One region of the Bacillus sp. LQ16 genome, then DNA from elsewhere that is predicted to be linked to it. Evidence: riboswitches for the same ligand, from Rfam matches in the RefSeq annotation. Region 1 holds a riboswitch; each other region holds the start of a gene.
The links. Region 1 has a riboswitch for S-adenosylmethionine ahead of AC3EMB_RS12925 (ECF-type riboflavin transporter substrate-binding protein). Riboswitches for the same ligand answer to the same signal wherever they lie in the genome.
Positions count from the first base shown of each region.

Region 1 (10,921 bases):
GCTTTCTTCGTATAATGGAGAAGTATGAATTTTAGATTTGTATTAATTTTACATATTGAGGTGAACAAAGAATGAATTCGCGGCTAATGGAACTTATTGATGTGAGTACAATAGAAACCATGGCAGAACAATTTTATAAATTAACTAACATATCACATCAACTTCTTGATGCTGAAAAAGAGTGTGTTTTTTCATTCGGAATGAATGAGATAAAAAAGAGTAAACTTCCAAAGATTGAAATCCCCATTTTCTTATACAATCAACATTTAGGATCTTTTGTTGTATGGTCCAAAAAAAGTGAAATTTTCAGTTGTCAAAAATACTTTGAAATGCTCTCAAGTTTAATTTTAGATGGTGCAATAAAAGTATTTCAAAGTAAAAATACAACGTTGCTTTCTCGGAAAGAGGAGGAACTACATACGATTTTACAAAACATGCCTGTTATGGTCGATGCGCTTGATTATAATGGAGATTTTGTTTTGTGGAACCGAGAATGCGAAATCGTAACAGGTTATACCGCTGAAGAAATAATTGGAAATCCAAATGCACTGCAATTATTGTATCCTGATCATAATTATCGCCATCAAATACAAAAGAAATTTTTAACTTGTGGAAAAAATTTCAGAGATTGGGAAATGCACTTAACATGTAAAAATGGTGAAATCAAAACAATAATGTGGTCGAATATATCAGAACAGTTTCCTGTAACAGGATATAGTTATTGGGCTGTTGGTGTAGATATTACGCATTTAAAAGCGATAGAAGAGCAGTTAAAACAACAAACATCTGAACTGGAATTAATTTTTAAAGCTTTACCAGATTTATGTTTCTTAACAGAAGATGATGGTACGATTATTGATTACAAGGCAGGATCTCCTACGAAGTTTTACGTACCCGCAGAAGCTTTTATGGGAAAAAAGTTTTACGAAGTATTACCATCTTCAGTAGCACAGCAGTTTCAGGAAGCCATTAATCAAGTGAAGGAAAAAGGAACGAATGTAATTGTAGAATATCCACTCACACTTAATGGAAGTATTGATTTCTTTGAAGCTAGGTGCTTACCATTATTACGTGATAAAATTATGATTATTGTACGCGACATTACAGAGCGAAAAAAGACAGAAGAATTGTTAAACAAATCAGATACGCTTGCAGCAATTGGTCAATTAGCAGCTGGCGTGGCTCATGAAGTAAGAAATCCTTTAACTGTAATTAAAGGTTTTATACAGTTATTCCAAATTAATAAAGAAGATCAAGAAAGATATTTTGATCTTATGCTTTCTGAAATTGAAAGGATAGAAGCAATCCTACAAGAATTTCTATCAATCGCTAAAACAGATGAGATAAATACAGAAAAGAAAAATATTTATCAAATTTTTAAAAATGTCGTATCGTTAATGAATACAAAAGCAATTATGACAAATATTCAAGTTGAACTTTTTACGGGTGACAAAGATATAATTATTGAATGCTCAGAAAATCAATTGAAACAAGTATTTATTAATATTTTGCAAAATTCAATCGAAGCTATGCCAAATGGTGGGGGAATTTCAATTCACATAAAAGAAATAAATGATGATGGTGTCATTATTCATGTAATAGATGAAGGAATAGGAATACCTGAAGAAAGAATTAAGAGATTAGGTGAACCTTTTTATAGTACGAAAGAAAAAGGGACTGGTATTGGATTAATGTTAAGTTATAAAATTATTGAAAGTCATCAAGGGACAATTAGTATCATGAGCGAGGTTGGGGTCGGGACAACAGTAACTATTTACTTACCGAAAGTACTAAATAAACAATCTCTTTCTAATTGTGACGACAAATGTATAGCGATACGCACTAGTAGTAATTCTTAAATCAATTAATACCCAATAACAAAGCGATTAGTGAAAACTAAACTTTTTGTTATTGGGTATTTTTTATATTTAATTTAGTAAACTTTACCTTTTCTTTACCTTTGTTTTAATTTCTATTAAGTTTTAAACATTATATTAATATTTGTACAAAGCAATGTATAGAAATTGTACATTACTTTTAATATAGAAATATGATTATTATTTGGAATATTGTAAGGAGGAGATTATGACAAGGTGAAAAAGCAAGAGAAGAAAAGTGGTAGAGTAGTACCTCTCCGGTTAAATATTTTATTCCTTTGTGTATTTTTATTATTTTCTGGCATTATTATTCAGTTAGGGAAAGTGCAAATTTTTGATGGAGAAACATATAAAAATGAAGTAGAGAAGAGAGAAAATGCAACCGTGGGCCTTTCTGTACCACGTGGGAAAATATTTGATCGTGAAGGAAATCCAGTAGTTGATAATAAGTCTTTACGTACGATTACATATACAAAGGTGAAAGGTGTAAAACAAGAAGAAATATTAAAATCAGCAAGACAACTTGCAGACATTATTGAAATGCCACAAGAAGATATTGATAAGTTAACTGAGACTGATAAGAAAGACTTTTGGATGCAATTAAATCCAGAACTTGCTCAAGACTTAGTATCCAAAAAAGAAATAGATAAGTTCCGAAATAAGGATATTACAGGAAAAGAGCTAGACAAAAAAATAGAAGATTTAAAAAGGAAGCGCGTTACAGATAAAAATCTTCAAGAACTAACAGCTAAAGATATAGAAGTGTTAGCTATTAAAAGTAAAATGACCTCAGGTTTTCAAATGGCACCTCAAATTATTAAAAAGGACGTTAGTGAACAGGAATATGCGGTGATTAGTGAAAATTTAGCGAACCTTCCAGGGGTAGATGCATCAGTTGATTGGGAGAGAATCTATGTAAATGATGGTCTATTCCGTTCTGTCCTTGGTAACGTTTCAAATGCTGATGAAGGATTGCCACGTGAAAGATTAGATTATTATTTAGTGCGTGATTATAGTCGAAATGATAGGGTCGGCAAAAGTTATATCGAACAGCAATACGAAGATGTACTTCATGGTACAAAAAAAGAAGTAAGAAGCATTGCTGATAAACAAGGAAATACTATTAGAACGGAAACTGTTACTGAAGGGAAAAGCGGTAAAAATTTAACTTTAACAATAGATATGGAATTGCAAAAAAAAGTAGAGGAGAGCATAGAAAAAATATTAAAACAATATAAAGGATCAGAATCAATGTTAGACCGTGCTTTCGTAGTGATGATGAATCCAAAAAATGGTCAAGTATTATCAATGGCTGGGAAAAAGCTTGTAGAAAAAGACGGGAAAATGGAAGTAGAAGATTACGCTTTAGGCACGCTGACTAGTTCTTATGAGCTTGGATCCACGGTTAAAGGTGCGACAGTGTTAACAGGATTTGAAACAAATGCAATAACTCCTGGAACACATTTTTATGATGCACCTATGAAGTTTAAAGGAACTAAGGAGAAGAAGTCTTGGAAAAATTTTGGTGATATAGACGATCTAAGAGCGTTACAAGTATCTTCAAACGTTTATATGTTTAATATAGCATTAAAAATTGCTGGAGTGGATTATGTAAAAAATAGTTCGCTAGATATTAAACAAGAATATTTTGATAAAATGAGGTATTATTTCAGGCAATTTGGACTAGGCGTACAAACTGGTATTGATTTACCAAATGAAACTGCAGGCCAAATTGGAAGAAAAGATAATCAGCCTGGTTTCTTATTAGATTATTCTATTGGACAATATGATACGTATACACCACTTCAGCTTGCACAATATATTTCGACTATCGCAAATGGAGGGTATCGAATGAAACCGCAAATTGTTCAAGAAATTAGAGAACAAACCGTTCAAAAAGATGAGGTTGGTAAAGTAGTACAATCAATAGAACCCGTTGTTTTAAATAGAATCGATATGAAACAAGAATATATTAATCAAGTAAAAGAAGGATTTAGAAAAGTATTTCAAGAAGGAGATGGAACGGGAGTAAGAGCGTTCCAAAAAGCACCATATAAACCAGCTGGTAAAACAGGGACCGCACAAACTGTATATGGTGGAGAAAATGAAATTGGGCGAAATGCGAAAGGCGATCGTAGAGAATGTTATAACTTAACATTGGCTGGATATGCGCCATATGATGATCCAGAAGTAGCATTTTCTGTTGTAGTACCGTGGGTTGAAAATGATAAATCGGGCATTAACTCCGATATTGGAAAAGAAGTTTTAGATGCTTATTTTGATTTGAAAAATAAGCGATTAACTGGTGAAGCGCCAAAAACAGATAACTCTAAAGAGAATTAAAATGGACGAAACGTCTCTAGCATTCATGTGAACTAGAGGCGTTTTTACCTGGGAATAGATTGGAAATGAGGTATATATGAAGCTGTATATTCTAAAATATTGGAGGAACATATGTAGCTACATCTTAATTATAATAGGGGTTATTTTTATTAATAAGTCATTTTTATTTTGTATGGTAGAAGGAATTTCGATGCAACCTACTTTAAATGAAAAAGATTATATACTTGTTAATAAGGTAAACGTCTGTTTATCGTCTTTTCATCATGGGGATGTTGTCATCATAAAAAAAGAAGACGAGCCTACTTACTATGTGAAACGAATTATTGGATTATCGGGGGATAATATACAATTAAAAGAGGCTGAGGTATATATTAACGGTAAAAAGCGTGATGAGTCGTATATACATTTAGATATGTTACAAGTATCCAATCGTTTTTCAAATTTTAGAGAAATAAACGTTCCTACGCATAAATTATTTGTGTTAGGTGATAATCGTAATCATAGTAAAGATAGTAGGAATACACTTGGACTTATTGATGAGTCAAATATAATAGGTAAGGTAGAAATGGTATTTTATCCATTTGATCATATAAAATGGATAAAATAATTCTATTAACGATTCACATTTTATAAAATAAATCATATATTGATAGCATAGGACAAGCAGAAAAGCTTGTTCTAACCTCACAGAACACTCCTTATCACGGTTAGGCATCTACATAGGTAGATGCTTTTTTTATGTTGATGACTGAAAATTATTTATCAACATAATGTAACAAGCACTTTAGGACTATTAGGGGACGATTATATGTACAAATAACAGTATGCTTAATTAAAACAGTGAAATATAAGGAGTGAGGAATAAGTGCTAAATATTTTAGTGGTTAATTTTCCAGCAGAGGGACATGTAAACCCTACATTAAATTTAGTAAAAGCCTTTACTGAACGAGGGGATCACGTACATTATATTACAACGGCAAACTTTAAGGATAGAATTGAAGATTTAGGAGCTACTGTACATACTCATCCAGATCTATTAAAGGAGATTTCTATTGATGCTGAAACTTCATCTGGATTAAATGCTTTCTTTCATGTGCATGTTCAAACTTCTTTATATATATTGGAAATTACGAAAAAATTATGTGAAAGTATAAATTTTGATTTCGTAATTTATGATATATTTGGCGCGGGAGAGTTAGTAAAGGAGTATTTACAAGTTCCAGGTGTAGTTTCCTCACCTATATTTTTAATTCCTTCAGAGTTTTTGAAGACATTACCTTTTCATCCAAATGCAGATATACCATTCCAACCAGAGGAGATCTCTGAAAAATTACTAAATCAGATGGAACATAAATTTGGAGTAAAACCAAAGAATAATCTTCAATTTATGAATAATAAGGGTGATGTTTGTTTCGTATACACAAGTCGTTATTTCCAACCTAATAGCGAATCGTTCGGAGAAAATAACATTTTTATTGGACCGAGCATTTCAAAGCGTAAAACAAATATAAAGTTTCCACTGGAATCACTTAAAGAGAAGAAAGTTATTTACATTTCAATGGGAACACTGCTTGAAGGACTCGAACCATTCTTTAATACTTGTATTGATACTTTTTCAGATTTTGATGGGATAGTTGTAATGGCAATTGGTGATAGAAATGATATTTCAAAAATAAAGCAAGCGCCAGATAATTTTATAATTGCTCCATACGTACCTCAATCAGAAATATTAAATGAAGCAGATGTTTTTATTACACATGGTGGTATGAATAGCGTACACGATGCCATTCATTATAATGTCCCATTTGTAATAATACCGCATGATAAAGATCAGCCTATGATAGCGCAAAGATTAACTGAGCTTGAAGCGGCACATAGACTATTGAAAGAACATGTTAATGTACACACTTTAAAAGAGGCCGTAACAGATGTTCTTTCAAATGAAAAGTATAAACATGGTATAAGAAAACTTAATGATAGCTTTTTAGAATGTGGTGGTTCAAAAGAAGCAATTGCAGTTATTGAATCTCTTTTAAATAAAGTAAAAATTTAATTGGTGGGGCTTTACTGCCTGCAAATAGCAGGATAAATAGTCATAACTTTATACAAGCATAGAGGTTCTCACCTTTATGCTTGTATATTCTTATCCAGCAAATTGCACAGCAGTATTTGCATGTAAAAAAGCAGTATCAAAAACGGGAACAGTGAGATCATTTTGGGAGATGAGTAAAGGTATTTCAGTGCAGCCTAATAATATACCTTCAGCACCATTTTGAATTAATGATTTTGTAATTTGTAATAACTCTTCTTTAGATGTTTCTGAAATAATCCCTCTACTTAATTCATCTAATATGACATGGTGGATAAAAGTTCTTTCCTCGTCATTGGGGATAATTGTCTCAATGTTATATTTCGCTAATCGTGATTTATAGAAATCTTGCTCCATCGTTTGTTTTGTTCCTAATAGTCCGATACGTTTTATATTCTGTTCTACCATTTCTTTAGCACTTACATCACCAATGTGAAGAAGCGGGATAGATATTGCTTGTTCTACTTCCTCGGCAAATAGATGTACGGTATTTGAACACATTAATAAACATTCAGCCCCAGATTTTTCAACTTTCTTTGCAACTGTAACTAGTTCATTTTTCACTTCTTCATATTGATGGTTTTGTAATAAAGTAGTTACTTCACCAAAATCCATACTATATAAAACTAACTTTGCATTTTGATCGTATTGAGAGAGTGTAAGCGTATTAATATGTTTATAGTATAATGATGTAGATTCCCAACTTAATCCTCCAATCAAACCAATCACTTTCATAATGCATTCCTCCCGAAACGATTTTGAATTCATTATTTCACAATTCCGATAAGAATACAATGATTTAAATGCGCCATTTAACAAAAAATAAAAATAGTAAGAAAAGTGTTGAAATTTACACTTTTTAGTGCCATAATACGAATTACAAATTAATACTTATCCAGAGAGGTGGAGGGAACGGCCCTAAGAAACCTCAGCAACCCCTATGCAATTTTATAGGAAGGTGCTAATTCCGCAGAGGACACGTTGTGTTTTTTGAAAGATAAGAGGATTCTTGAACGTGAAAGAAAATGACCTCTTATATAAGAGGTCATTTTTTGTTGTATAGAAAGGGAGTGTAGATGCATAATTCATTTTTAAATTAAATATAGAGTAATAAAAGTTGACTAATATGAGAGGGGAATTGTAATGAACAAATTATCAACAAAGTTAGTAGTAGCAATCGGTATTGGAGCAGCATTATACGGGATATTAGGACTTTGGGGATTTTCTATTGCACCGAATACATTTATTAAACCAGCATTAGCTATATTAACTGTTTTTGGAGCATTATTTGGTCCAGTGGCAGGACTCTTAATCGGACTTATCGGTCATACCGTAACAGATACGATTGCTGGATGGGGGATTTGGTGGGGCTGGGTTATTAGTTCAGGGATTATTGGTTTTTCGATGGGTCTTATTCAAAAAAGAGTTGGTTTTAGTGTGAAAAACGGGTCGTTTAACAAGGGGCATATTTCTTATTTAGCAATTACTGGGTTAGTTGGTATTGTCATTGCTATTATATTTGCTGGGGCATTCGATATTATTGTGATGGGAGAACCATTTGACAAAATTGTTATACAAGTATTAGGAGCAACAATTTCCGATGTTATCGTTTTCTTAGTAGTTGGATTGCCACTTACAATTGGCTTGACAAAATCTAATAAGAAACATACACATTTAAAAATTGAAAAGTAGGGATGTTAACATGAAACCAATTATTTCGTTTGAACAATTCACCTTTCAATATGGGCATGCTGCGCAGCCTACTTTAAGTGATATTACCTTTCATATATACCCTGGGGAAAAAGTACTAATTGCTGGACGAAGTGGTTCAGGAAAGTCGACATTAGCTCATTGTATAAATGGGCTAATCCCATTTTCTTACGAAGGGACTAGTACAGGTAACGTTTTAATTGCCGGTAAAGACCCGAGGGAAGGAAGTATTTTTGAACAAAGTAAGCAGGTAGGAACAATTTTGCAAGATCAAGATGCTCAATTTATTGGTCTGACAGTAGAAGAAGATGTAGCTTTTTATTTAGAAAATGAATGTGTAAAGCAAGATGATATGAAAAAGATTGTTTCGGACTCATTAAGAAAGGTGAAGATGCATACGTTTCATAAACAAAGTCCACATGAATTATCAGGAGGTCAAAAGCAAACAGTTTCTCTAGCTGGTTTATTAACAACAAATGCGGATATATTATTGTTCGATGAACCGTTAGCGAACTTAGATCCACTAAGCGCCGTACATACGATAGAACTTATGAAAGATATACATGAGCAATATAATAAAACGATTGTTATTATCGAACATAGGATAGAAGAAATTTTAAAGCTGGATTTAGACAAAGTTATATTAATTGATGAAGGTAAAGTCATTGCAATAGGAACACCAAAAGAAATCTTAGCGTCAAATATATTGCCACGTATTGGCTTAAGAGAGCCTATTTACATCGAAGCATTAAAGAGATTACATTTTGATCGTAATAATGACGTAATATATCCAATGGAAAACCTTCAAAAAGAAAAGATAGGCAACGTTCTAAAAGAGTGGATGGAGAAACAAGTCATATTAAAAGGTAATACTAAAAACAAGGAATTACTTAAAGTGGAGAATTTATCATTTTCATACCCTAATAAACAAAAAGTATTAGAAAATGTAAACCTTTCAATATATGAAGGAGAAATTGTGGCACTGTTGGGACATAATGGAGCAGGGAAATCCACATTAGCTCATAGTCTTATAGGCATAAACAAAATGAAAAATGGGAAAATCTTGTTAGAAGGTGAAAATATTAGTTCTTGGTCTATTCGTAAACGTGGGGAAATCATATCTTACGTGATGCAAAATCCAAATCATATGATTACACAGCCTACTGTTTTTGAAGAAGTTTCATTTACATTAACATTACATAATTTTTCTAAGGAAGAAATTAAGAATAGAGTAGAAGGAACTTTAAAAATTTGTGGTTTATATCCATTTCGTAATTGGCCAATTCAAGCACTAAGCTATGGGCAAAAAAAGAGATTAACAATCGCATCTGTATTAACAACAAATCCTAAGCTTATCATATTAGATGAACCGACAGCGGGACAAGATTATTATCATTATAAACAATTTATGTCGTTTATTAAAAAACTAGCTAAGAAGGGTATTTCATTTATTTTTATCACTCACGATATGAATCTCGCACTAGAATATGCAGACCGTGCAGTAGTTCTACATGAAGGGAAAATTATTGCGGATAATACAGTGTCTAATGTATTTGGTGATCAAGAAACGTTACAAATAGCTAACTTAAGAGAGAGTTCTTTAACCAAGCTTGTTAAATTTAGTGGGATTGCATGTCCGGAAAAATTTATGGAACTTTATTTAGATAGTAATAGGAGGGAGGAAGGTGCATAGTACATATTTTCATCGTATGGATGGGGTAGTGAAATTGTTTTTATTTATTTTTTGTATGACGCTTACTTTTTTGTTTTTTGATTTTCGGGTGTTGCTAATACTATTTATCATCGGGTGTATCGGACTCAGCATTGCTAAAATTCCATTTCATAAAATTTTAATTGTTTTTAGTGTCATATTTACATTTAGTTTATTAAACTCTGTCATGATTTTATTTATTACACCAACTCATGGATCTGAATTAACTGAATCATATACCTCGTTTTTACATATTGGATATGCAACGATTACATATGAAACATTATTTTATGCAGCTACACTTTCATTAAAGTATTTTACGTTATTACCATTTACACTTCTTTTTATATACACGACAGATCCAAGCGAATTTGTAAGTAGTTTAAGTAAACTTGGTATCCATTATAAGATTACATATGCAATAAATATTGCACTACGTTATATTCCTGACATCCAGTCTGAGTATAAAATTATTAAACACGCGCAAGAAGCGAGAGGAGTGGCTTTTGAAAAAGGAGAAGCAAGTTTATGGGTTCGTATGAAGAACCGTGTTTTAATTTTCTGGCCACTAATCATTCATTCTCTAGAAAGAATAGATACGGTTTCAAATGCAATGGATTTAAGAGGATTTGGAAAGAAGGATAAACGTACATGGTTTTATACAAGTAAGGCGAAACGTGAAGATTTCATCGCTTTATTTGCCGGTGTTTTCATATTCATTGTTGCGGTATATTTAAAATTAAACGTATTTCAAAACTTTTGGTATCCATTTTAAAGCACTCTTTAAACGAGTGCTTTTACTTATTTTTATGTAGACATGCTCAAAAAAGGGATATACACATAATGTATAATACGAACCAGTTAAAATGATCAACTACCTATTAGTTTTCAAACCAAAAGGAGGAGAAAATATGAGTTACGGTGGTTCTTGTGGTTTTGGTGGAGGTTTCGCTTTACTAGTTGTGTTATTCATTCTATTAATAATTGTAGGATGCAGCTGCTGGGGCGGAGGATACTAATTTTTAATTAGTCTTCACAAATGTAAACTAAAAAAACATTGAAGATACTTATGTATCGAAACAAATAAAAAAGGAGCAACTATGCTCCTTTTTTATTTGTTTAAATGCGTATTCTCACTATATTTCGGGACCGTAATCGTTAAAGTCGTTCCTTTACTAACGATACTTCGGA
Region 1 covers NZ_CM173491.1:2,591,223-2,602,143, forward strand. Annotated here, with positions in the region: gene AC3EMB_RS12900 (PAS domain-containing sensor histidine kinase) at 72-1,859, shown strand; gene AC3EMB_RS12905 (peptidoglycan D,D-transpeptidase FtsI family protein) at 2,094-4,220, shown strand; gene lepB (signal peptidase I) at 4,297-4,827, shown strand; gene AC3EMB_RS12915 (macrolide family glycosyltransferase) at 5,086-6,273, shown strand; gene AC3EMB_RS12920 (aspartate/glutamate racemase family protein) at 6,364-7,044, opposite strand; SAM riboswitch class I at 7,198-7,313, shown strand; gene AC3EMB_RS12925 (ECF-type riboflavin transporter substrate-binding protein) at 7,453-8,001, shown strand; gene AC3EMB_RS12930 (ABC transporter ATP-binding protein) at 8,012-9,712, shown strand; gene AC3EMB_RS12935 (energy-coupling factor transporter transmembrane component T family protein) at 9,705-10,505, shown strand; gene AC3EMB_RS12940 (YjcZ family sporulation protein) at 10,642-10,749, shown strand; gene AC3EMB_RS12945 (LytS/YhcK type 5TM receptor domain-containing protein) at 10,842-10,921, opposite strand, start outside.

Region 2 (10,921 bases), 2.0 Mb from region 1:
TTGCAAATATTTTTCAGGAATTGGTATGAAACCGCGGCCTGATCTTCCAATTGGATCACCGCACTCCATTACAAGGGGATGGTGCATAAAGAGTAAATCACCGGGTGTGGATTGTGAAATGAATGTTTCAAGAACGTCATCTGTAGGGAATACAGCTAAAAATACTTTGTTTACATTTTCAGATCCGTGCATCATAAGGCCGTTAAATAAATCTACAAAATTTGCTTCGAAAAATTGTTGCCAAGGAAATTTGATAGGATCATATACGGCTGGGATAAATCGACTAAAGGCGCTATCTTTTCCGTATTTTTCAATTTGAAATAAGTGATCGAGTGATTGCTCTATTTTTTTTAAGGCTGGCATGTTTAAAAATCCTCCTTAAGATGATTCTTGCTTTATGAGTTGTTTATATTCTTCGTAGCAAAATAAGAAGCGGATAGGAAACAAATAAAACCTAGAATCCAGCTAATAGAAGGAGAATAGGGAAGTACATGCTGTAATAGCATTCCGCTAGAAATGAAGAAAATACTAAATAGACCTAATAACATAGGATAGCGTTGTAGTTTGAACACAGATAGTAAACATCCTTTCTCCTGCATGAACTACTCATAAAAGCTCGATTGCTGAAACTTTATCACATATATTGTATATTAGTCTTAATTTTCTGTATATAACTTTTAAGAAAAATGGTGATACAATATATGAATGATAAGAGAAGAGAGGATGAAGATTAACATATGTACGTTACTGTAACAGAAGCAGCATATAAAAAGATTATGGATACGATTCCAAGTGAAGCGAAATATATAAAGTTATTTTACGATAATGAGGGTTGCGGTTGTGTTATGAGCGGAATCATCGATTTAGTAGCTGTAGCAGAGAAAGATGAGCGCGATGTGGATATTGAATCAAGCACAATGAATTTTATCGCTGATCGTACAAAGCTTGTATTTATGGACGATAAGTTAACGGTTGATTGGCATGAAGGTGGAGGAACTTTTCAGTTGAAGAGCCCAAGCCAGTTTTATAATCCAAATATGAAATTACACGTTCGAGTATAGTAAAGGAAATGTGAGTCCAAAATGTATTTTGGACTCACATTTTTTTATTTTATAAGTCGCTATTATTGTCGATATATTGAAAAAATCGCTGATATAAATGGAGTTGCGCCGATATATTCAGAAAATCGCCGATATAATTTCATTTACCAAAACGTCCCAATAGTAAAAAGGTTTTTTCACATAATGAAATGTACATGTGATTGAATTTTCTGTATAATCTTATTTGCGGAGGGGATACGCATGAGAAGATGGGGAATTGAGTTATTAATTTTAAGTGTTGTTATTATTTGGGGGATTAACTATACGATTGCAAAGTATGGATTTTTAGAATTTACAGCAATTGAATTTACTGCACTTCGTATGATGGCGGCGGCACCGCTCCTGTTACTTCTTACCTTTTTTATTGAAAAGTCGGTTTATATGAAGCGAAAGGATATACCTAGATTAATCATTGTTAGCGTTGTAGGTATTGTACTGTATCAAACGTTATTTATGGAAACTGTCAAATATACATCCGCTACAAATGCCTCTTTACTCATTTCTATTTCACCTATTTTTACAACTGTATTTGCGATTTTTCTGAAACAAGAAAATTTTTCTTCTCGAAAGTTAATCGGTTCTATGATTGCTTTTGTTGGTGCAGCATTAGTTTTAGTAGCAGGACATTCACTTACTAGTTCTTTTTATGGCAATGGAATTGGACTTATTACATCAATATGCTGGGGGCTTTATCCTGTTTTAGCAGGACCATTAATTAAAAAATATTCAGCATTACGTGTTACAGCATGGTCTGCATTAGTGGGTGCGATTCCGCTATTATTGTTAAGTGGTCCGCATGTGTTTGTCATGCCATTTCACATTACTCACGGAATGACACAATTTGCTTTACTATATTCTATTTTCTTTGTCACAGTATTTGGTCTAGTAATGTGGTATGTTGGTGTTCAAAAAATTGGGGCGTCACATACGATGGTATATATGTATATAACGCCGCTTGTAGCTGTTTTATTTGCAGCTGTCTGGGCAAATGAATATGTATCGTTTCAACAGATCATCGGTGGAATTATCATTTTTGTCGGTCTATGGTTTGTGAAATCGGAGAAAGTAAAAGTTCATTCTATTGCAGGGGAACCTATATCAAAATAGGAAAACAGATCACCTATGATCTGCTTTCCTATTTTTTTATTTTTGGTAAGAAGATGAGAAATAAGATAGCAGTAATAAGTGGGATTAAGTTTAAAAATGGAATACGGAAGAGTGTAATAAGAATAATACCTGGAAGAAGAACACCGAGGACAGCGTAAAAAATGCTATGGTTTTTCGTGTACCAATACAATGAAAGTCCGATAAGTGCAGGGATAATGAGGTGAATGAGAGCCATTAAAAAATAAATCATTAGACGCCCCCTTTATTTGTGTGCTTATTACATCATATCCGTATGTTCATAGATTGATATCATTTTTTTCATAAATGGACGAAAAAAGTTTGAAAAACCGTCACAAAATATGAGAATATAATGTTTGAAATCTTGTATAATATTATTTTCTAAAAACATTTAAACAACATAAACATACTGTTTATGTTGTTTTTAATTTGAGTGAAATGGATGTAAAGAATATGAATTTGAAAGAAATTTTTTGTCGGATAGATAAGAACGAATGAAGAGAGGTACAGCATGATTAGTATGTCACTAAGATCATTTAAAATCCAATCGTATTATATACTAGGTATTTTGTTACTAGGTTGGATGTTAACACCGTTTTCAGCACACTTTTTAGGCGCTGGAATTGGGCTTATTGTAAGTATGTATTGCGTTTGGCTTTTAGGGAGAAGAATTGAGAAGCTTGGAGATAGTATTGTAAAGAAGACGAAAGCACCGACACTCGGTATGTTTAACCGTTTTGCAGCTGCCATTTTGGGTGCTATTATTATGTACGAAATTGAGCACCACATGGTTATGTGGGCATTTGCAGTAGGGATTATGGGTGGTTATTTCTTAATCGTTGTGAATTTAGGATACTATAGCATGAAAGATGAGAAAGAACTAACAAAGAGCTAAAAGAGATAAAAAGATAAAAGACTTCTTTTTAGATGGAATAGATGATCCAGCCACGAATAGAAGCGGTCAGGGCCTTTTTTAACCCCATACGATGTGAAACCCGAGAGATGTAGCGAGTAGGGATATAATGTATATATTCGAAGCTGTAATTTTATAATCTAGGTCACAGATGAAGAGATTAGCATTTCACTTTATATAAGATATAGAAAGAAGCTTACGTTTTCACGTAAGCTTCTTTTTTATGTAAGTGTGTGTAACCGTTAAGCCGCATTGGGTTTTGTCGGTGAGTACGCGAAACTTTACGGTTACACGACACTTATTCATATGAGTAAAGGGTTATTCCAACAGAAAGTTTTAATTTAAGCGATTGGACCGCCTAAGTTAATAATATCTTCAGAAACGCTTTCGAACTTTTTGAAGTTCTCTTTGAATTCATTTGCAAGCTCGATTGCTTTTGCTTTGTAAGCAGCTTTATCAGCCCAAGTTTGTTCAGGCATTAACACTTCGTCAGGTACACCTGGTACGTGAAGTGGAACTTCAAGACCGAAGATGTCATGTTTAGCTGTTTCAGTTTTTGCAAGTTCGCCGCTTAATGCTGCTTGAATCATTGCACGAGTATAACCCAAGTTCATACGTTTACCAACTCCGTACTCGCCGCCAGTCCAGCCAGTGTTTACTAGGAATACTTTCGCATCGTGTTTCTCGATTTTTTCACCAAGCATTTCAGCGTAGCGAGATGCATCAAGTGGTAAGAATGGTGAACCGAAGCAAGTTGAGAATGTAGCTTGCGGAGATGTAACGCCGCGCTCTGTTCCTGCTAGTTTACTAGTGTAACCACTTAAGAAATGATACATAGCTTGCTCTTTTGATAACTTACTGATTGGAGGCAATACGCCAGATGCATCAGCAGTTAAGAAAATAATTGTATTTGGGTGTCCAGCAACACTTGGCAGTACGATATTGTCGATCGCATGCATAGGGTATGCAGCACGAGTATTTTCTGTTAAAGTAGTATCGTTGTAGTCGGCGATACGCGTTTGGTCATTAATGATAACGTTTTCTAAAACAGATCCAAATTTGATTGCATCGAAAATTTGTGGTTCTTTCTCGTGAGAAAGGTTTACACATTTTGCATAGCAACCGCCTTCAATATTGAATACACCGTTATCAGACCAACCGTGCTCATCATCACCGATTAATTTACGGTTTGGATCAGCAGATAATGTTGTTTTACCTGTTCCAGATAAACCGAAGAATAGTGCTACGTCGCCTTCTTCACCTACGTTTGCAGAGCAATGCATAGAAAGGATATCTTGTTCAGGTAATAAGAAGTTCATAATAGAGAAGATTGATTTTTTCATTTCTCCAGCGTATTCTGTACCACCAATTAGTACGATACGTTTTTCGAATGAAACCATAATGAATGCCTCAGAGTTTGTACCGTCAACAGCTGGATCAGCTTTGAAATTCGGTGCAGAAACAATTGTGAACTCTGATTCATGAGTTGTTAATTCTTCTTCAGTTGGACGAATGAATAATTGATGTACAAATAAATTGTGCCATGCATATTCGTTAATAACTTGAATTGGTAGGCGGTAATTGCGGTCAGCGCCTGCAAATCCTTTGAAGACGAATAACTCTTCTTTTTCTTTTAAGTATTCTAAAACTTTAGTATATAATTTATTAAAATGTTCTTCAGAAATCGGTTGGTTCACAGCTCCCCAAGCAATTTTGTCAGCAACCGATGCTTCTTTCACAATAAATTTATCTTTAGGAGAACGTCCTGTATATTTTCCAGTTGAAGCAGAAACGGCACCAGTCGAAGTTAATTTCCCTTCATTTCGCATTAATACTTTTTCCACTAATTGCGGAACACTTAGTTGAATCTGTGCATTGCTTCCGTTCAATAATTCGTGTAAACCAATTTGGACATTCACAGTACTCATATTTATATACCATCCTTTTCATTTAATGAAATATTTCTCGTAATCCCCAACAAGAGTATAACACAATTATATAAATAATGTATACTATTTATTTCTTTTTGTTTGTGTGAATGCATTATTTCCCTATTAATATTTCATTTCAGGCGTATTGAGAAAAACTTTCAGGAAAATGTGAATATTAATTGACAAATGAATATCATTTCTTTAGTATAGGTTGGGACGGATACTCTCTTATCCCGAGCTGGCGGAGGGACAGGCCCGATGAAGCCCAGCAACCTCACTTGTATTGATAAATGCAGGTGAATAGGTGCTAAAACCTGTGCGAGGCTACAGGTCTCGAACGATAAGAGCGAAGGGCAAAAAGCAGTATGCAAGTAGCAAATTAAACCTTTCCTCTATGTAAAGTAGGAAAGGTTTTTCTGTATGCTTGTGTGGGAGAATAAATGTATGTCGCAGTTTGTGGCAAATTAAGGATGAGTTCCGTACAATATATACAATTACTGTAGGGAGGTTTACCACATGACAAAAAAACGTCATCTGTTCACATCTGAGTCTGTAACTGAAGGACATCCAGATAAAATTTGTGACCAAATTTCTGATTCAATTTTAGATGCGATCTTATCAAAAGACGCAAATGCACGTGTAGCTTGTGAAACAACTGTAACAACTGGTTTAGTATTGGTAGCGGGGGAAATTACGACTTCTACTTACGTAGATATTCCAAAAATCGTTCGTGAAACAATTCAAGGCATTGGTTACACACGCGCAAAATACGGATTCGATGCAGAAACTTGTGCTGTTTTAACATCTATCGATGAGCAGTCTGCTGACATCGCTATGGGTGTTGACCAAGCGCTAGAAGCACGCGAAGGTCAAATGACTGACGCTGAGATTGAGGCAATTGGTGCAGGAGACCAAGGTTTAATGTTTGGTTTCGCATGTAATGAAACACAAGAGTTAATGCCACTTCCAATCTCGCTTGCTCACAAATTAGCTCGCCGTTTAACTGAAGTACGTAAAGATGATACATTATCATACTTACGTCCAGATGGAAAAACGCAAGTTACAGTTGAGTATGATGAAAATGGTAAACCAGTACGTGTTGATACTATCGTAATTTCTACACAACATCACCCAGATGTTACATGGGAAGAAATCGATCGCGACTTAAAAGAGCACGTAATTAAAGCTGTAGTACCAGCAGAATTAATGGATGGAGAAACGAAATTCTTCATTAATCCAACTGGCCGCTTCGTAATTGGTGGACCACAAGGTGATGCTGGTTTAACAGGACGTAAAATCATCGTTGATACTTACGGTGGATACGCTCGCCACGGTGGCGGTGCATTCTCTGGTAAAGATGCAACAAAAGTTGACCGTTCTGCAGCATATGCAGCTCGTTATGTTGCGAAAAACATCGTAGCAGCTGGTCTTGCTGACAAAGCAGAAGTACAACTTGCATACGCAATCGGTGTAGCACAACCAGTATCAATTTCAGTTGATACATTCGGCACAGGTAAAGTATCTGAAGACGTACTAGTAGAACTAGTTCGTAACAACTTCGATCTTCGCCCAGCTGGTATTATTAAAATGCTAGACTTACGTCGCCCAATTTACAAACAAACAGCAGCTTACGGCCACTTCGGACGTACTGATGTAGATCTTTCATGGGAACGTACAGACAAAGCTGCAGCTTTAAAAGAGCAAGCTGGTCTATAATATATGAAAAAAAGCTTTGCGCGGTGAGCGCAAAGCTTTTTTTATTTCGTTTTACTTACAATTTGAATGCATGATTTGCAATATACTTCGCCTTCTAGCTCAATATACTTTTTCGTATTAGTCATGCCTTTTCATACGTTTGTATTTCCTTTTTACATGATTTACAAAGGGTGGGTTTCTTCTGGAACATATGCAATCAACCTTTCATTTGACGTGCTTTACCTGCGCAAAAGGCACTGCTTAGTAAAAATAGTGTCGCGAATATAATGCTTACTAATGTAGCGTATGGAATTGCACCTTTTAAGGAAAAGCCGACAGTGATTGAAGCGATGAATAAGAGGATGAATGTTGTTGTTAATTTTTTATAAAGTTCCATACTATGTAGACCTCCAATTTATTTTTTAGTACAAGTTTTAAAATTGAATTCTATTATGTAGAAAATATAAAGAGTAGCTAAAGATGTGTAGTCTAGGAGTATAAGAAAGTGCACTTTCCTTTTTGTGGGTTAGTATACTTATATTGTATCATGGCGCATGATTGGCTTCATACATAATTGTGTAAAGATATGTATGATAAAATGAAGAAAAGTCTTTAAGAAAGGAAAGATAAAAAATGAGTGTAACTGAACATAAAAAACAAGCTCCAAAAGAAGTGCGTTGCAAGATTGTTACGATTTCCGATACACGTACGGAAGAAACGGATAAGAGCGGACAACTATTACATGAATTGTTAAAAGAAGCGGGCCATACAGTAACCTCTTATGAAATTGTAAAAGATGATAAAGAAAGTATTCAGCAAGCAGTGTTAGCTGGTTATCATAGGGAAGATGTAGATGTTGTATTAACAAATGGTGGTACTGGTATTACGAAGCGTGATGTAACAATCGAAGCAGTGTCAGCTCTATTAGATAAAGAGATTGTCGGGTTTGGTGAGCTGTTCCGCATGATTAGTTATTTAGAAGATATCGGAAGCAGCGCAATGTTAAGTAGAGCAATTGGCGGTACAATTGGACGCAAAGTAGTTTTCTCGATGCCAGGGTCGAGCGGAGCGGTTCGTCTTGCGATGAATAAATTAATTTTACCGGAATTAGGCCATATTACATTTGAGCTGCATCGCCAATGAGTAAGTGGGCTGGAATTGTATTAGCGGGCGGTATGTCGAGTAGATTTGGTGAGCCAAAAGCGTTAGCGAGCTGGCAAGATAGTACTTTTATTGAGCATATTTTGAAAGAGATGACGAGTGTGCTCCAAGAAGTTGTAGTCATCAGTCATTCTGATATAAAAGAGCGAGTAGAGCAATTCGTACAAGTTCCTGTTATAGAAGATATTCCGCACTATAAAGGAAATGGGCCGCTTGCCGGCATTGTATCAGGAATGGAATACATAGAAGCAGATTGGTATGCTATTATGCCTTGCGATGCGCCAAATGTTTCGCATGAATGGTTTACCATTTTACTGGAGCAAACGAGCAATGAATATGATGCGGTTGTACCTATTATTAATGGAAGAAAACAGCCGCTACTTGCAGCGTATCATAACCGCGTGAAAGAAAAGATTTATGCTTTACTTCAGGAAGCAAAAAGAAGTATGGGGCAGCTTTTATCACAATGTAATGTGAAGTATGTTTCTGGAGAAGATGTACAAGTGAATGCGGGTTGGTTTATAAATGTAAATACGAAAGAAGAATATGTGCAGGCTCAAAAAGACCTTTCAAATGAATGAAAGGTTTTTTTGATATACAGAATTGGGGAACAATTGCTGTATAAAGGTATGTGAGTAAGTTGATTTTAAGGGGAATTCTTAAAATCATTATACAGCAAAAACACTGTATAACCATATATTAATTTTTATGGGTTTTTATTACAAGTCTGTTTAGTTATGTTTATTTTTGCTATAATGAATATGGAAATAAATGATATTTCACCTTATGTATCATTCATTCAACTAAAATTTACAAGTGTGTAATAAACTCCCTTCGTTTTTTGAAGGGAGTTTTTCTGTTCAAGCAAGTAACTCTGATGCGGTATGCTGAATGACTTCTTCATACTGGTTAAGTAAGCCGCGAAAGATCTCATCCCAGCTTTTTGATTTCGCAAAAGATGAAGCTGCTATTCCCATTTGCTCAAGTTTTTCTTCATTTTGCAATAAAGAATAAATGGATGATAGAAATGCATCCACATTTTTAGGGGGACAAAGAATTCCCGTTTTTCCATCTGTAATAATATTTTTAACCCCGCCACTATTTGCACCAATAACAGGTGTACCGCATGCGAGTGATTCAAGTACGACATTTCCGAATGTTTCAGTAGCTGATGGAAATACCATTATGTTAGAACAAGCATATGCTTCAGCTAAATCCCCGCCTTGTAAATAGCCAGTAAAAGTGACATTTGTTTGCGGAACAGCTTCACGCAAATTTGTTGCTAGAGGGCCGTCTCCTGCGATGAGCCAATGAATGTCGTTTCGAGTATGCGATGTTTTAACGATAAGGTTTTGCAACGTATCAATATCTTTTTCAGGAGCAATTCGTCCTACATAGGAAAGAACATACTTCGCTGTAATATTATATTTTTTTCGGAATAGGTCTGTATTGTAAGCTGGATGAAAGAGTGTGCAATCTACACCACGTCCCCAAATGGAGAGGGCCTGAAAGCCTTTATTTTTTAATTGATGTAATGTTTCAGGGGAGGGAACGAAATTTTTTTGCATATGACTATGAAACCATTTTAAATAGTTCCAAAGCATATTGGAGAGAAATTCAATTTTGTAATAGCGTAAATACGCATCGAAATCAGTATGATAAGAACCGACAACTGGGATGTTTAATTTTTTTGCGTAATACAGTCCACAAAGTCCCATGTTGAAAGGTGTGGCAATGTGAATAATGTCAGGTTTAAAGGAATGAAGTTCCCGTTTAATACGCGGAGTAGGAAAAGAAAAGCGACATTCTGGATATAATATTGTTAACGGGATACTTCTCATCTTGTTCACATTAGCCACGAAATTATCTTCAGCTGTATGTTGAGGGGCGAAAACAGAATAGGCGATCTGTTCTTTCTGAAAGTAACTTGTTAATCGTTCTAACGTTTTCGTAACCCCGTTAACTTGTGGCGTAAAAGTATCGGTAAAAATGGCGACTCTCATCATATCACTCCTTTATGTGAAAAGTGGGATGAATTGATAAAAAGAGATGATGCCAGAGCAAGTGCCAAGGCACATGCCGACGAATACATCTGACGGATAGTGAAGCCCTAAATAAATACGAGAAATACCGACGCATAATGCTAACGGTAATAGGAAAGCAAGTAAGCTTGGATTATAGCAAATAAATGGAATGAAGACAGAGAAAACGGCTGTTGTATGACCAGACGGGAAAGAGTGGTCTTTTAATGGATGGACTGGATATTTCGCATCCTGAATTGTTAAATACGGACGTTTTCGTGGATACCACCTTTTTAATATTTGTACAGGAATATGGCTAATTGCTAAAGAAATAGCAGCAGCGATTGCCGCTTGGTGTAAAGTCCCTTTTGCAAAAATTAAAAAGAAAAGTGTAAGTGCAATGGAGAAAGTAGCACCACCGATATGGGTAATATTGCTGAAAAAGATATTTAATGTTTTTTGATCAAAGTAGCGATTAATTCCTTTAAAAATGTAACATTCTATTTTATATAATCCACTGACCTTCATGAAAATTCTCCTCCCTCGTTTACATATATATGGAGATATTAGCTTTTATTTTAATAAGATTTTGTTGAGGGAGTAATAATGTTTTGTAAAGAAAAAGTTAGTTTTTATATAAAAAAAGCTGCCAGTATTATGGCAGCAGTAAAATCATTTTTGTAGTGATTTATAATATTGACCTTTTTCAACATACTGCGTACGAATACGCTCCATATCTTTACGGTCTTCTTCTGTTAATTCACGAATGACTTTTGCGGGGCGACCGAAAGCTAACGTGTTTGGTGGAATTTTCTTTCCTTGTGAAACGAGGCTTCCAGCGCCGATAAAAGCTCCTTCGCCAATTTCAGCACCATCTAATATAATGGATCCCATTCCAATTAAAGCATCCTTTTTAATATGACAGCTATGTAAAATAACTTGATGTCCAACTGTAACATCATCTTCTAAAATAAG
Region 2 covers NZ_CM173491.1:4,629,439-4,640,359, reverse strand. Annotated here, with positions in the region: gene AC3EMB_RS23490 (Nif3-like dinuclear metal center hexameric protein) at 1-363, opposite strand, end outside; gene AC3EMB_RS23485 (iron-sulfur cluster biosynthesis family protein) at 738-1,061, shown strand; gene AC3EMB_RS23480 (DMT family transporter) at 1,302-2,207, shown strand; gene AC3EMB_RS23475 (hypothetical protein) at 2,236-2,457, opposite strand; gene AC3EMB_RS23470 (ATP synthase subunit I) at 2,737-3,120, shown strand; gene pckA (phosphoenolpyruvate carboxykinase (ATP)) at 3,480-5,066, opposite strand; SAM riboswitch class I at 5,295-5,416, shown strand; gene metK (methionine adenosyltransferase) at 5,586-6,785, shown strand; gene AC3EMB_RS23455 (hypothetical protein) at 6,982-7,161, opposite strand; gene AC3EMB_RS23450 (MogA/MoaB family molybdenum cofactor biosynthesis protein) at 7,398-7,907, shown strand; gene AC3EMB_RS23445 (molybdenum cofactor guanylyltransferase) at 7,904-8,506, shown strand; gene AC3EMB_RS23440 (glycosyltransferase family 4 protein) at 8,786-9,928, opposite strand; gene AC3EMB_RS23435 (phosphatase PAP2 family protein) at 9,941-10,474, opposite strand; gene AC3EMB_RS23430 (gamma carbonic anhydrase) at 10,619-10,921, opposite strand, start outside.
Region 2: linked by a shared signal. The riboswitch ahead of metK (methionine adenosyltransferase) and the one ahead of AC3EMB_RS12925 (ECF-type riboflavin transporter substrate-binding protein) in region 1 are both predicted to bind S-adenosylmethionine.

Region 3 (10,921 bases), 2.4 Mb from region 1:
ACATCCAAGCAGAAGGATTCGCTGGAGGAGAGTTAAAACACGGTACAATCGCTTTAATCGAAAATGGTACACCAGTTATCGCACTTGCTACACAAGAGCACGTAAACCTTGGAATTCGCGGCAACGTGAAAGAGGTAGTAGCACGCGGAGCTAACCCATGTATCATCTCAATGAAAGGCTTAGAAATGGAAGGAGACAGCTTCGTATTACCAGCTGTACACGAAGCACTAGCACCGCTAGTAGCAGTTATTCCATTACAACTTATTTCATACTACGCAGCACTTCACCGCGAGTGTGACGTTGATAAGCCACGTAACTTAGCTAAGTCTGTTACTGTTGAGTAGGAGATTGGTAGGTTAATAAATATAGTTGTAGCTTTAAAATAAATTTACAAATTTGTACCCCTTTAGATATTTTATCTAAAGGGGTGTTTTTGTGTCGAAAAATAACATCTAGAATTGGTAAGTGGATAGAACCCTATAGATTAAAGTTTTACTTTATCGAATTCACTTTTATTTATCTGAATTTTCCATTATTATTTTAAGTATTCATGAATAATTTCTTTGATTACGACAAAAAGAGACGAGAGATTTATGGACATTTCAGGGGGGGATATTGATGAAAACGATTAAAAAAACATATCTAAGTATAGAAGAGATTATTTCATTACCAACCTTATCAAGTACAAACATAAGTGATGATGGTAAAAACGTAGCATTTGTAAAGAAGACGGCTGATTGGAAAGACAATACATATAGGAATCATGTATGGATATATGAAAAAGATAAGAAGCAGAGTTACCCATTATCAAATGGGGATATAGATAGTACACACCCATTATGGTCTCCAGATGCTAAGTGTATCGCATATCTTAGTCCAGTTGGTGATGGGAAAAATCAGATATTTGTTAAGTCGCTAGATGGTTATAGCGAGGTTCAAATTACTGATGAGAAGGAAGGAATTAGTACATTCAAATGGGATCCTGCTGGCAAAGGTTTTTATTATGTTGCACAGTCAAAAGAATGTGAGGAAATAAAGAAACGTAAGGAATTATATGGAGATTTCCATCATGTAAGTAAGGAACACCAGAATAATTGTTTATATTACATTGAAATAGAAAAGGTGATACAAAGTGATACAGATGAACATGAGAACAGAGTTGTTTATCGATTAACTGATGGTAAGGATTTTCATATCCATGAATTTGATATTTCAAATGATGCTAAAAAGGTTGTATTTATGGCGACACCAAGCTCAAATATGGCAGATTATATAAATGGAGATCTATACATACTCCATATTAAAGCTGGAGAGCTACAAAAGCTGAATGTGGATAAATTGTTGGGAGGGAGTGTTTGCTTTTCTCCAGAGGGCAGCAAAATTTGTTACTCAGCAAGCATAAGAGAGAGGGATTACTATAGAAACTATATACAAGATAGTACGTTAGAGATATATGATATTCATAATGGAGAGCTAATTCAACCTTTAACAGATTTTGATAGTACGGTTATGCCATTACAGTGGACAGCTAAAGGGATTTTAATTAGATGGCAGAATAAAACGAATTATCTTATTGGGTTGCTAGCTGAAGATGGAACTGTGGAAATATTAGGCGAAAAAGTAGATGGCTTTATAATGGATGCTTCTATAACAAAGGATGGAAAACATATATCCTATAATAAGGCTAGAACAAATGAAACCTTTGAAATCTATTTAGACGATAAAAAAATAACGGATGAAAATAGCTTTTTCAAAGGGAAACTTAAAAGTAACAGAGAAATCATCTCATGGAAAAGTAGCGATGGTCTTGAAATAGAAGGTGTTTTATCAACGCCAGTAGAGTTTGATACTAATAAAAAATATCCTTTATTAGTAGTAATTCACGGCGGTCCGGCTTGGGCGTCTTTTTCGATATTTTCAGACTGCTTCAATGAGAAATATCCGATTGAACAGTTTATTGAAAAAGGCTTTATCGTTTTAGAACCAAATTACAGAGGAAGTTCAGGTTATGGTAATGAATTTTTAAAAGCTAACTATAGAAAACAGGGGATTGCTGACTACGATGATGTTATATCTGGAGTGGATGAACTAGTAGAAAAAAGGATGGTAGACAAGGATAGAGTAGGAGTTATGGGATGGAGCAACGGTGGATATGTATCAGCTTTCTGTTCTACATTTAGTAGTCGATTTAAAGCTATTTCAGTTGGCGGTGGAATCACTAACTGGAGTACCCATTATGTAAATACAGATATACCTTACTTTATTAGAATGTATTTAGGAAATACTCCATGGAATGATCCAGAGATATATACGAAGACATCACCTATGACGTATATTAAATCAGCTTGTACGCCTACCTTAATTCAGCATGGAGAAAAGGATGCAAGAATTCCAATTACAAATGCATATGATCTATATCAAGGATTAATGGATATGGAAGTGGATACAGAATTAATTATATTTAAAGGAATGGCATATAGTCCTAATCAGCCGGGAATGAATGTAGCTATTATGAAGCAGAATTTGATGTGGTTTTCACACTATATTCTTGGAGAAAGTATGGAGGGTTTTAGAACTTTATAATGGATGTTTGTACAAGACATAAGGTTGAAACGGTCTTCATCTTGAGATGATTTATTATAAAATATATACTTAAACTAATATCTGTACACACATCAGGGAGGACTAATATGACAGGAAATAAAAATGACTTACTAGTAGAAAAACGTCAAGAGTTATTGAAAGTATTGCAAGCTCGTTTTGAGAAAAATATGAACCGCCATGAAGGTCTTGAATGGGCTAAGGTTGAAGCTAAGATAGAAGCTAATGCTGAAAAATTATGGTCACTTAACGAAATGGAAGTAACTGGCGGTGAGCCGGATGTTGTCGGTTATGATGAAGAAAAGGACGAATATACTTTCTATGATTGTTCAAAGGAGAGTCCTAAAGGCCGCAGAAGTCTTTGTTATGATCTTGAAGCGTTAGAATCAAGAAAAAAACATAAACCAGAAAATAATGTTATTGATGTTGCAAATGCTATGGGCATTGAACTATTAACGGAAGAACAATATCGGGAATTGCAACAACTTGGGGATTTTGACATGAAATCATCAAGTTGGGTACAAACACCTTCAGATATTCGAGAACTCGGTGGTGCTCTATTTTGTGATTATCGCTTCGGACATGTTTTCGTGTACCACAATGGAGCAGACTCTTACTATGCTGCCAGAGGTTTTCGTGGCTCGTTAAAAGTTTAAATTAGGATAAATAAGAAAAAGATCCTATACTCAGGCTCTTTTTCTTATTTATATTTTAAAAGTAAACTGTTACTACGCAGTTTTACTTAATTTATATGTTCCGTGGTTATTTTTACGGAAAAGTTTAGGGAAAACATAGCCATCTAATCCAATACGTCCAGCGTTTTGCCCTGCAACTAAAATGAACATAGTTAAAATAAGCAGATTTGGGTTTACACTAACAGTTCCGCTTAATAAAAATGAAAGATTCATTATGATTCCGAAAAATGCAGCTGTTTTTGTTAATCCGCCTAAAATTAAACCTAGACCTACTAAAATTTCTCCCCATTGAACTAAAAAGCTAAATAGGTCTGCGTTTGGAAGAACAAAATGTTGAAGAAAATCTGCCCACCAACTTTGTACTGCAGGATGGTCACCTGATGCTTGAGCGATAGCGCCCTTTAGAAAACCACTTGCATCAAAAGATTGTCCGAAAACTTTACCTATCCCAGCAGCGAGCCATGTATACCCTATGTAAAGCCGTAAAAGTAATAATATGAAAGCAGCACGTTTATCAGTTCTTAAAAAATTGATAATCATTGAAATCCCTCCAATATTGTATTTACAAGTTTATTATATATCCATTGTGAAAAGATTCACAATGGATAAAGTGTGAACAAAAATGGTGTTTTTATAAAATGAAAAAGGCATATAACAATCATATGTTATATGCCTTTTCTAATATATACTTAGTAACTTATTTAGGTAATGTAAATTTAGCTTTTTTACCTTGTGAAATATCTTTAGCTTCTTTATTTCTCATAGGTCCTAACTCAATCTCAAAGCTTTTGTCTTTCCAAATCTTTTCATACTGCTCTTGATCTAAAATATATACTTGTAGTAACTCTCCAGATGTTCCAGTTTTAACTGCAGCATTATAGTCATAATTTAATAGCATACCTTCATTAATCGTATATTGTGTACCATCATTCACTCTTAATGTAGAGCTTATAGGAGATAGTGAAACGTCTTGAACATCTTTGTTATCAAGCTTGAATTTTACTGTTAACAGAACAAGACCGTTTTTAAAATTTGCAAAGCGTGGAGCTTCGACGGAATTTGGTGTGAATTGAGTGAATTGGTATCCGTCTAATGTAACATTAACAGCGCCTAATTCTTGGTTGTTATTAATACTTGATTTCTCTTTTAACATTTTTTTATCGCCCATGTTATTAGCTGTAGCTTTATCTTGGTAGAAAGTATTATCTGTTGCAACTTTTTCAGCACCCTGTTTGTTTAAACTTAATGAAAAGCTTCCAGGATTTCCGATTGGAGCATCAAATTTTCCTTTATTAGCTTGTGCAGTTGGGACTGTGACTGAGACTGTTGAGAGACTTGAAATTTTCGCTAGATCATCTTTTCCGAATGGATAAGCGATATAACCAGAAATAGTTTCTCCTGCTTTTACTAAGTAATCATTCGTTGGAGCAAGTTTAGTTGGGAGCTGATCTTCTTTTGGAATTAAATCTTTATAGTTACTATATGCTTTCTGCGCGCCAGTAAATGACATGTCCAATGCTGGCATATAATAAATATCTTTAGCTGAACTATTTTTTACGCTGTAGTTCACAAGAATAACTCCGCCTTCTGTTTGACGATTAAACGGAATATCGAAGTTTGTATGGAATCCATTTAATTCAACTAATGTGTAACTATTCATTGATACTGAAACATCTTCAGCTTTATAGACTTGTGGTTCTTTATTTTCAAAAAGAACTTTTGTTTTACCACCTGTTTCTTTTTCCATATAGGAAATCAGCTTAGAGTAGTCGCTTGATCCAGTAGCTGTATTTTCAGGCTTTTTATCTTCAGTTTTTTTATCTTCGGATTTTTTTTCAGTAGGTTTACTTTCTTTCGTTGTATCTGTTTTTTCCGTTTTGCTTTCTTTTGTTGCATTCTCTTTTTGTTCTTTATTTGTCGTATCGCTTTGACCACAGCCGGTTATTACAAAAGCTGCTACGATTACTGCAGAAAATAAAGAAAGTAATTTTTTTGACATATTTCTTCCCCCTATTTGTTTAAAACTAAATTCTCACATTAGCCCCACGTTTTATTATAAGAAGGTTAGTCAATATTTACCAGTATTTTTCTGATTATTTCCATTATTTATTATAATATAATAAATTCGATAGAAGTTTGGAATGGAATATTGGTTTTTATTTTTTTATCATTTGAAATAGTACATCATATTGGTATGATAGAAACAGAGATATATGGAAAGGAGACAAGGACTCGATATGTGGATGAACTTGTAATGATTAGAAATTGGATAGATGAATTTTTCTCTCATAAGTGAGGGTTTATTTAGCTATTTGTAAATCATGCAAGGACTGCATAGTTGGCTTGTACATCCCTTTTGTAAGGACAGAGGTCTAGGTGGGGAAATTTATATCTCTTATATAAAATATGCGTCCTTTAAACTTGGAGGAGTATATGATGAACCAATTAAAAAATAAAGTAGCAGTTGTTACAGGCGTAAGTCGTCTAGACGGTATAGGAGCAGCGATTTGTAAAGAATTAGCTGAGGCAGGATACGATATATTTTTTACGTATTGGACGGATTATGATAAAGAGATGCCTTGGGGCGTTGATAAAAATGAACAAATACAATTAAAAGAAGAGCTATTACAAAAAGGTGTTAGAGTATTGAGCATGGAGTTAGATTTAACTCGGAATGATGCACCGAAAGAGCTTTTAAATAAAGTTACTGAACAATTAGGGTACCCTCATATATTAATTAATAATGCAGCATATTCTACGAATAATGATTTCTCTACGTTGACTGCTGAAGAATTAGATAAGCATTATATGGTTAATATTCGTGCGACTACATTGCTCAGTAGTCAATTTGCCCGAGGATTTGATAAGAAATCTGGTGGTAGAATTGTTAATATGACTTCGGGGCAATTTCAAGGTCCTATGGCAGGAGAACTAGCTTATGCGACAACGAAGGGAGCTATTGATGCTCTTACTAGTACGTTGTCAGCAGAAGTAGCTCAATTAGGAATAACAGTGAATGCAATTAATCCAGGACCAACCGATACAGGATGGATGACTGAAGAGATAAAACAAGGGTTAAAGCCAATGTTTCCTTTTGGCAGAATTGGTGAGCCAAAGGATGCAGCTAGACTCATTAAATTTTTAGTAAGTGAAGAAGCTGAGTGGATTACGGGGCAAGTTATTCATTCAGAAGGCGGATTTAAAAGATAAAAAGAAGGTATCTCACCCTGGTGAGATACCTTCTTTTTTAATCTTTCTTCAGTCTTCGTGCAACCCCATTACCTAAAGACTGTAATCCTTGAACGAGGATAATTAGAATAAAGACGGTTGCATACATTACTTCAGGTTCATAGCGTAAATGTCCGAAGCGATATGCTAAGTCCCCTAGCCCGCCAGCACCTACAAGACCAGCCATTGCTGTTGCGCCGATTAAGCCAATCGTTGCAATTGTTAATCCAAGTACAAGGGAGGGACGAGCTTCTTTAACCATGACGTGCCAAATGATTTTTATAGTAGAGACTCCCATCGCTTGATAGGCCTCAATAACCCCTCGATCTACTTCTAGTAAGGCTGTCTCCATTAAACGTGCGATATAGGGAGCTGTGAAGACGACAAGTGGTACGATAACACCTTGCACGCCAATGGATGTTCCCATTAGAAACTTTGTAAAAGGTAAGATGAAGAATAATAGAATGATAAATGGAAGAGAGCGAATGATATTAATAACTGTATTAAGAATAGGATAGATGATTTTATTTTCACGCTGCCCACCAGGTTTCGTTAAAACAAGTGTGACGCCAAGTGGCAGTGCAATAAGGATTGAGATGAGTAATGAAATAGATGTCATTTGAAAGGTTTGAATTGTGGCTTCCCATATGACTTTACCCCATTCATCCAAAAAGGACTTGTTTCCCATAATCTGTTCTACCTCCTTCTACGATGATTCCTTGTTCTTGTAAAAATGATAAAGCACGGTGGATTTCATTTTGTTCTCCTTGCATATGAACGACTAGTTTCCCATATGCTTCATGTTTTAACTGCGTAATATTACCGGATAAAATATTCGGATACACTTGGAAACGTTTTGTGGCAACAGCTAAGGCAGGTTCACCTGAAGTAGTGCCAATAAATGAAAGTGTTACAATTTCTCCAGTATTCTGTAGTTCTTTCTGTACCTCTTCTGGAATTTTAGCTGCAAAGGCGCTATTTACAAATTTCTTCGTTGTTACATGTTGTGGGTTTGTGAAAATATCTTTCACAGTCCCGCTTTCGACTACAGATCCATGTTCCATAACGGCAACGCGGTCGCATATACGTTGGATAACGTTCATTTCGTGTGTAATGAGTAAAATCGTAATTCCAATTTCTTCGTTAATCTTTAATAACAAATCAAGAATAGAATCAGTTGTTTCTGGATCTAAAGCGCTCGTTGCTTCATCACTTAATAACACTTCAGGCTCATGTGATAGTGCACGTGCAATTGCAACGCGCTGTTTTTGACCGCCAGAAAGTTCACTTGGATAAGCATCTTTTCGATTGAAAAGATCGACAATGCGTAAATATTTTTCTACCCTTTTTTTAATTTCCGCTTTTGGAATGCCAGCAAGGCGTAAAGGTAATGCAATGTTTTCATAGATGGTAACAGTTTTAAGTAAATTGAATCCTTGAAAGATCATTCCGATTTTTTGTCTCGCTTTTGCTAGTTCTTTTGTCGATAACGTTGTTAAGTCTTGTTCGTTTACAATGATATTTCCTGTCGTTGGTTTTTCTAATAAATTTACACATCGAATCAATGTGCTTTTACCAGCGCCGCTATACCCAATGATTCCAAATACCTCGCCTTTTTCTACTTTAAGGGAAGTAGACTTAAGAGCCTCAACAGTCCCTTTTTTTGTTGAAAATACTTTGGATATGTTTTTTAATTCAATCATTATCGTCAGCTCCTACCAAGATGGTAAAACTGAACCATCAAATTTTTTCTCGATAAACTCTTTTACTTCTTTAGATTGATAAGCTTTCTTTAATTTATTTACAACGGCATCATCTTTATTTTCAGTACGAACAACGACCCAGTTCACATATGGTGAATCTTTTCCTTCGCGGAAAATAGAATCTTTCGCCGGACTTAATTTTGCACCTAATGCAAAGTTTGTGTTAATTGCAGCTGCGTTCACTTCACTTAGTTGCGTTGGTAATTGAGATGCCTCTAATTCGACAATCTTTAATTTTTTTGGATTTTCAATTACATCTTTTGCAGTCGCTTTTTCTGTAGCCTTTGGATCAACTTTTAAAACCCCTGCTTTTTCAAATAATTTTAAAGCTCGCAGTTCATTCGTTGGGTCATTTGGTACAGCAATTGCATCGCCCTCTTTTAAGTCTTTTACATCTTTTATATCTTTAGAATATACACCCATAGGGAATGTTACTGTTGAAAATACTTCAGCTAATTTCATATTGCGTTCAGCTTTAAATACATCTAAATACGATTTTGTTTGGTAGCTATTTACATCAAGGCTTTTTTCATCTAAAGATACGTTTGGCGCTACATAATCATTAAATACTTTTATGTCAATTTCCAGACCATCTTTTGCTGCAACTTCTTTTACCTTTTCAAAAATTTGTTCATGCGGCCCACCTGTTACACCGACAGTAATCTTTTTCTCGTCTAATGCTTTTACCTCTTTATCTGAACTCGCGCTACATGCGCCTAATAATAATACTGCTCCGCTTACAATGCTTAATAATACCTTTTTCATCTATAAATCCCCCTTCATATACGTTCCAAAATAAAAAGCACCTCCCAAAAATAAGAGAGGTGCCGAATAGACGAAATAGATTCCTCTCTTATCTTCCAAAACGAAAACTCGTTTTGCAGGAATTAGCACCTTAGCTTATACGTCATAAGCTCGGTTGCCGGGCATCATCGGGCCAGTCCCTCCGCCACTCTTGATAAGAGTATGTGTATGTAGTTTTGAATATGGTACTAATAGTAAATCTTACAAAAAGAATTGTCAATGATATTTTCAGAATATATTTTATTTTAAGGTAATCGAAACATTTCCTTTCTTATGGCCCATTTCTACATACGTATGGGCTTCTACAACTTCTTCTAATCGGTAAGTTCTATCAATAACAGGTTTTAGCTTTTCTGTTTCAGCTAGTTGTTTTAGTAGGTTCATATCTTCTTTACTGACTTTTGCCATCATTCCGTTCACAGATACATATTTTCCATTAGACATTAATGCATCTGTACAAAGAGACTTTTTATATTTTCCAACTGCGTCAAATATAATATCGTAGTGATCGCCCCGCTTAGTAAAATCTTCTTTCATATAATCAATTACGTTGTCTGCCCCTAAAGCTGTTACTAAATCGAAATTCGAACTACTACAAATGGCTGTGACAGTCGCCCCGAAGTATTTCGCAAGTTGTACGGCAGCTGTCCCTACTGACCCAGAGGCGCCGTATATAAGTACTCGTTGCCCTTTTTTTATCTGTCCTTTTCTAAGGAAGTGCAATGCTGAAGTTCCGCCAAAAGGAATAACGGCAGCTTCTTCATATGTCACATTGGTAGGTTTTAATGCTATTAATCCACTTTCATGCACGCATGTGTATTCCGCATAACCACCAAGGTTTAGTTCTGTTAATGCAAAAACTGGATCTCCTTTTTTAAATTGTGTTACATCTGATCCAATGTCTTCGATTTCACCGGATAACTCTACGCCAAGTATAGGTTTTCTCGGTTTTCTGAAACCTAATATGATCCGCATAGGAATCCAAAATAAGAGGGGGCTATTAAAGCCACGTATTCTACAATCTCCAGTCGATACACTTGTTGCGTGAATTTTAACTAATACTTCATTTTTCTTAGGTTTAGGTTTTTCTATATTTTGAAGCTGGAGAACATTAGGTGGTCCATACTTTGTGCAAATAATAGCTTTCATAATGACCTCCTGAAATGAGTTGTTATTATTTACATCATATTTAAACTTTTTCTCAAACATGTTGCTATATAGGAAATAAATTTAAAGAAGAATATTACGAATTATATAGATTTCATAGGAAAAGAGATGATATTATTTTTGGGAAGGAGGGGACGTTATGAAAAAATTTATTTTAATTTCAAGTTTAGTACTTGCAGTCGGTCTAGGAGTAGGGTGTAGTAATGAGAAAACAAAAAAGACTGATGAGCCGAAAAAAGAAGCTGTGCAGAAAGAAAAGGAATTAACAGCGAAGGATGTTTTCAATAAAGCGAATGAAGCTTTTAAAAACGAAGAAAATGTAACGATGACATATGATGTGGGAATAAAGGCTGAAGGAACAGAGATGAATGTAATAAAGGCCAAAATGCAATTAGAGCCGAAGCAAAAAAATTCTCGTTCTGAAATGAATGTTTCTGGTACAGAGGTTGTTGTTTATGATGTGGGTGGCAAAATTGCTGGTCAGTTGAAAAATCCTAATACGGGTGAAGTGATGTCTGTACCAGAGGAACAATTAAATGCTAACGGAATGAATGCGACTCAAGGAATGGTAGATAATTTAGAGATTCCATCGGAAATTTTAAATAAAGTGAAGATGGAGAAAAGTGGAGATAATTATAAGCTGAAGTTTGCATTAAAAGGGCA
Region 3 covers NZ_CM173491.1:164,756-175,676, forward strand. Annotated here, with positions in the region: gene glmS (glutamine--fructose-6-phosphate transaminase (isomerizing)) at 1-344, shown strand, start outside; gene AC3EMB_RS00975 (S9 family peptidase) at 619-2,583, shown strand; gene AC3EMB_RS00980 (DUF4256 domain-containing protein) at 2,691-3,257, shown strand; gene AC3EMB_RS00985 (DoxX family membrane protein) at 3,330-3,836, opposite strand; gene AC3EMB_RS00990 (DUF5068 domain-containing protein) at 3,994-5,295, opposite strand; gene AC3EMB_RS00995 (SDR family oxidoreductase) at 5,730-6,506, shown strand; gene AC3EMB_RS01000 (methionine ABC transporter permease) at 6,544-7,212, opposite strand; gene AC3EMB_RS01005 (methionine ABC transporter ATP-binding protein) at 7,187-8,227, opposite strand; gene AC3EMB_RS01010 (MetQ/NlpA family ABC transporter substrate-binding protein) at 8,240-9,052, opposite strand; SAM riboswitch class I at 9,138-9,252, opposite strand; gene AC3EMB_RS01015 (NAD(P)-dependent alcohol dehydrogenase) at 9,332-10,240, opposite strand; gene AC3EMB_RS01020 (DUF6612 family protein) at 10,398-10,921, shown strand, end outside.
Region 3: linked by a shared signal. The riboswitch ahead of AC3EMB_RS01010 (MetQ/NlpA family ABC transporter substrate-binding protein) and the one ahead of AC3EMB_RS12925 (ECF-type riboflavin transporter substrate-binding protein) in region 1 are both predicted to bind S-adenosylmethionine.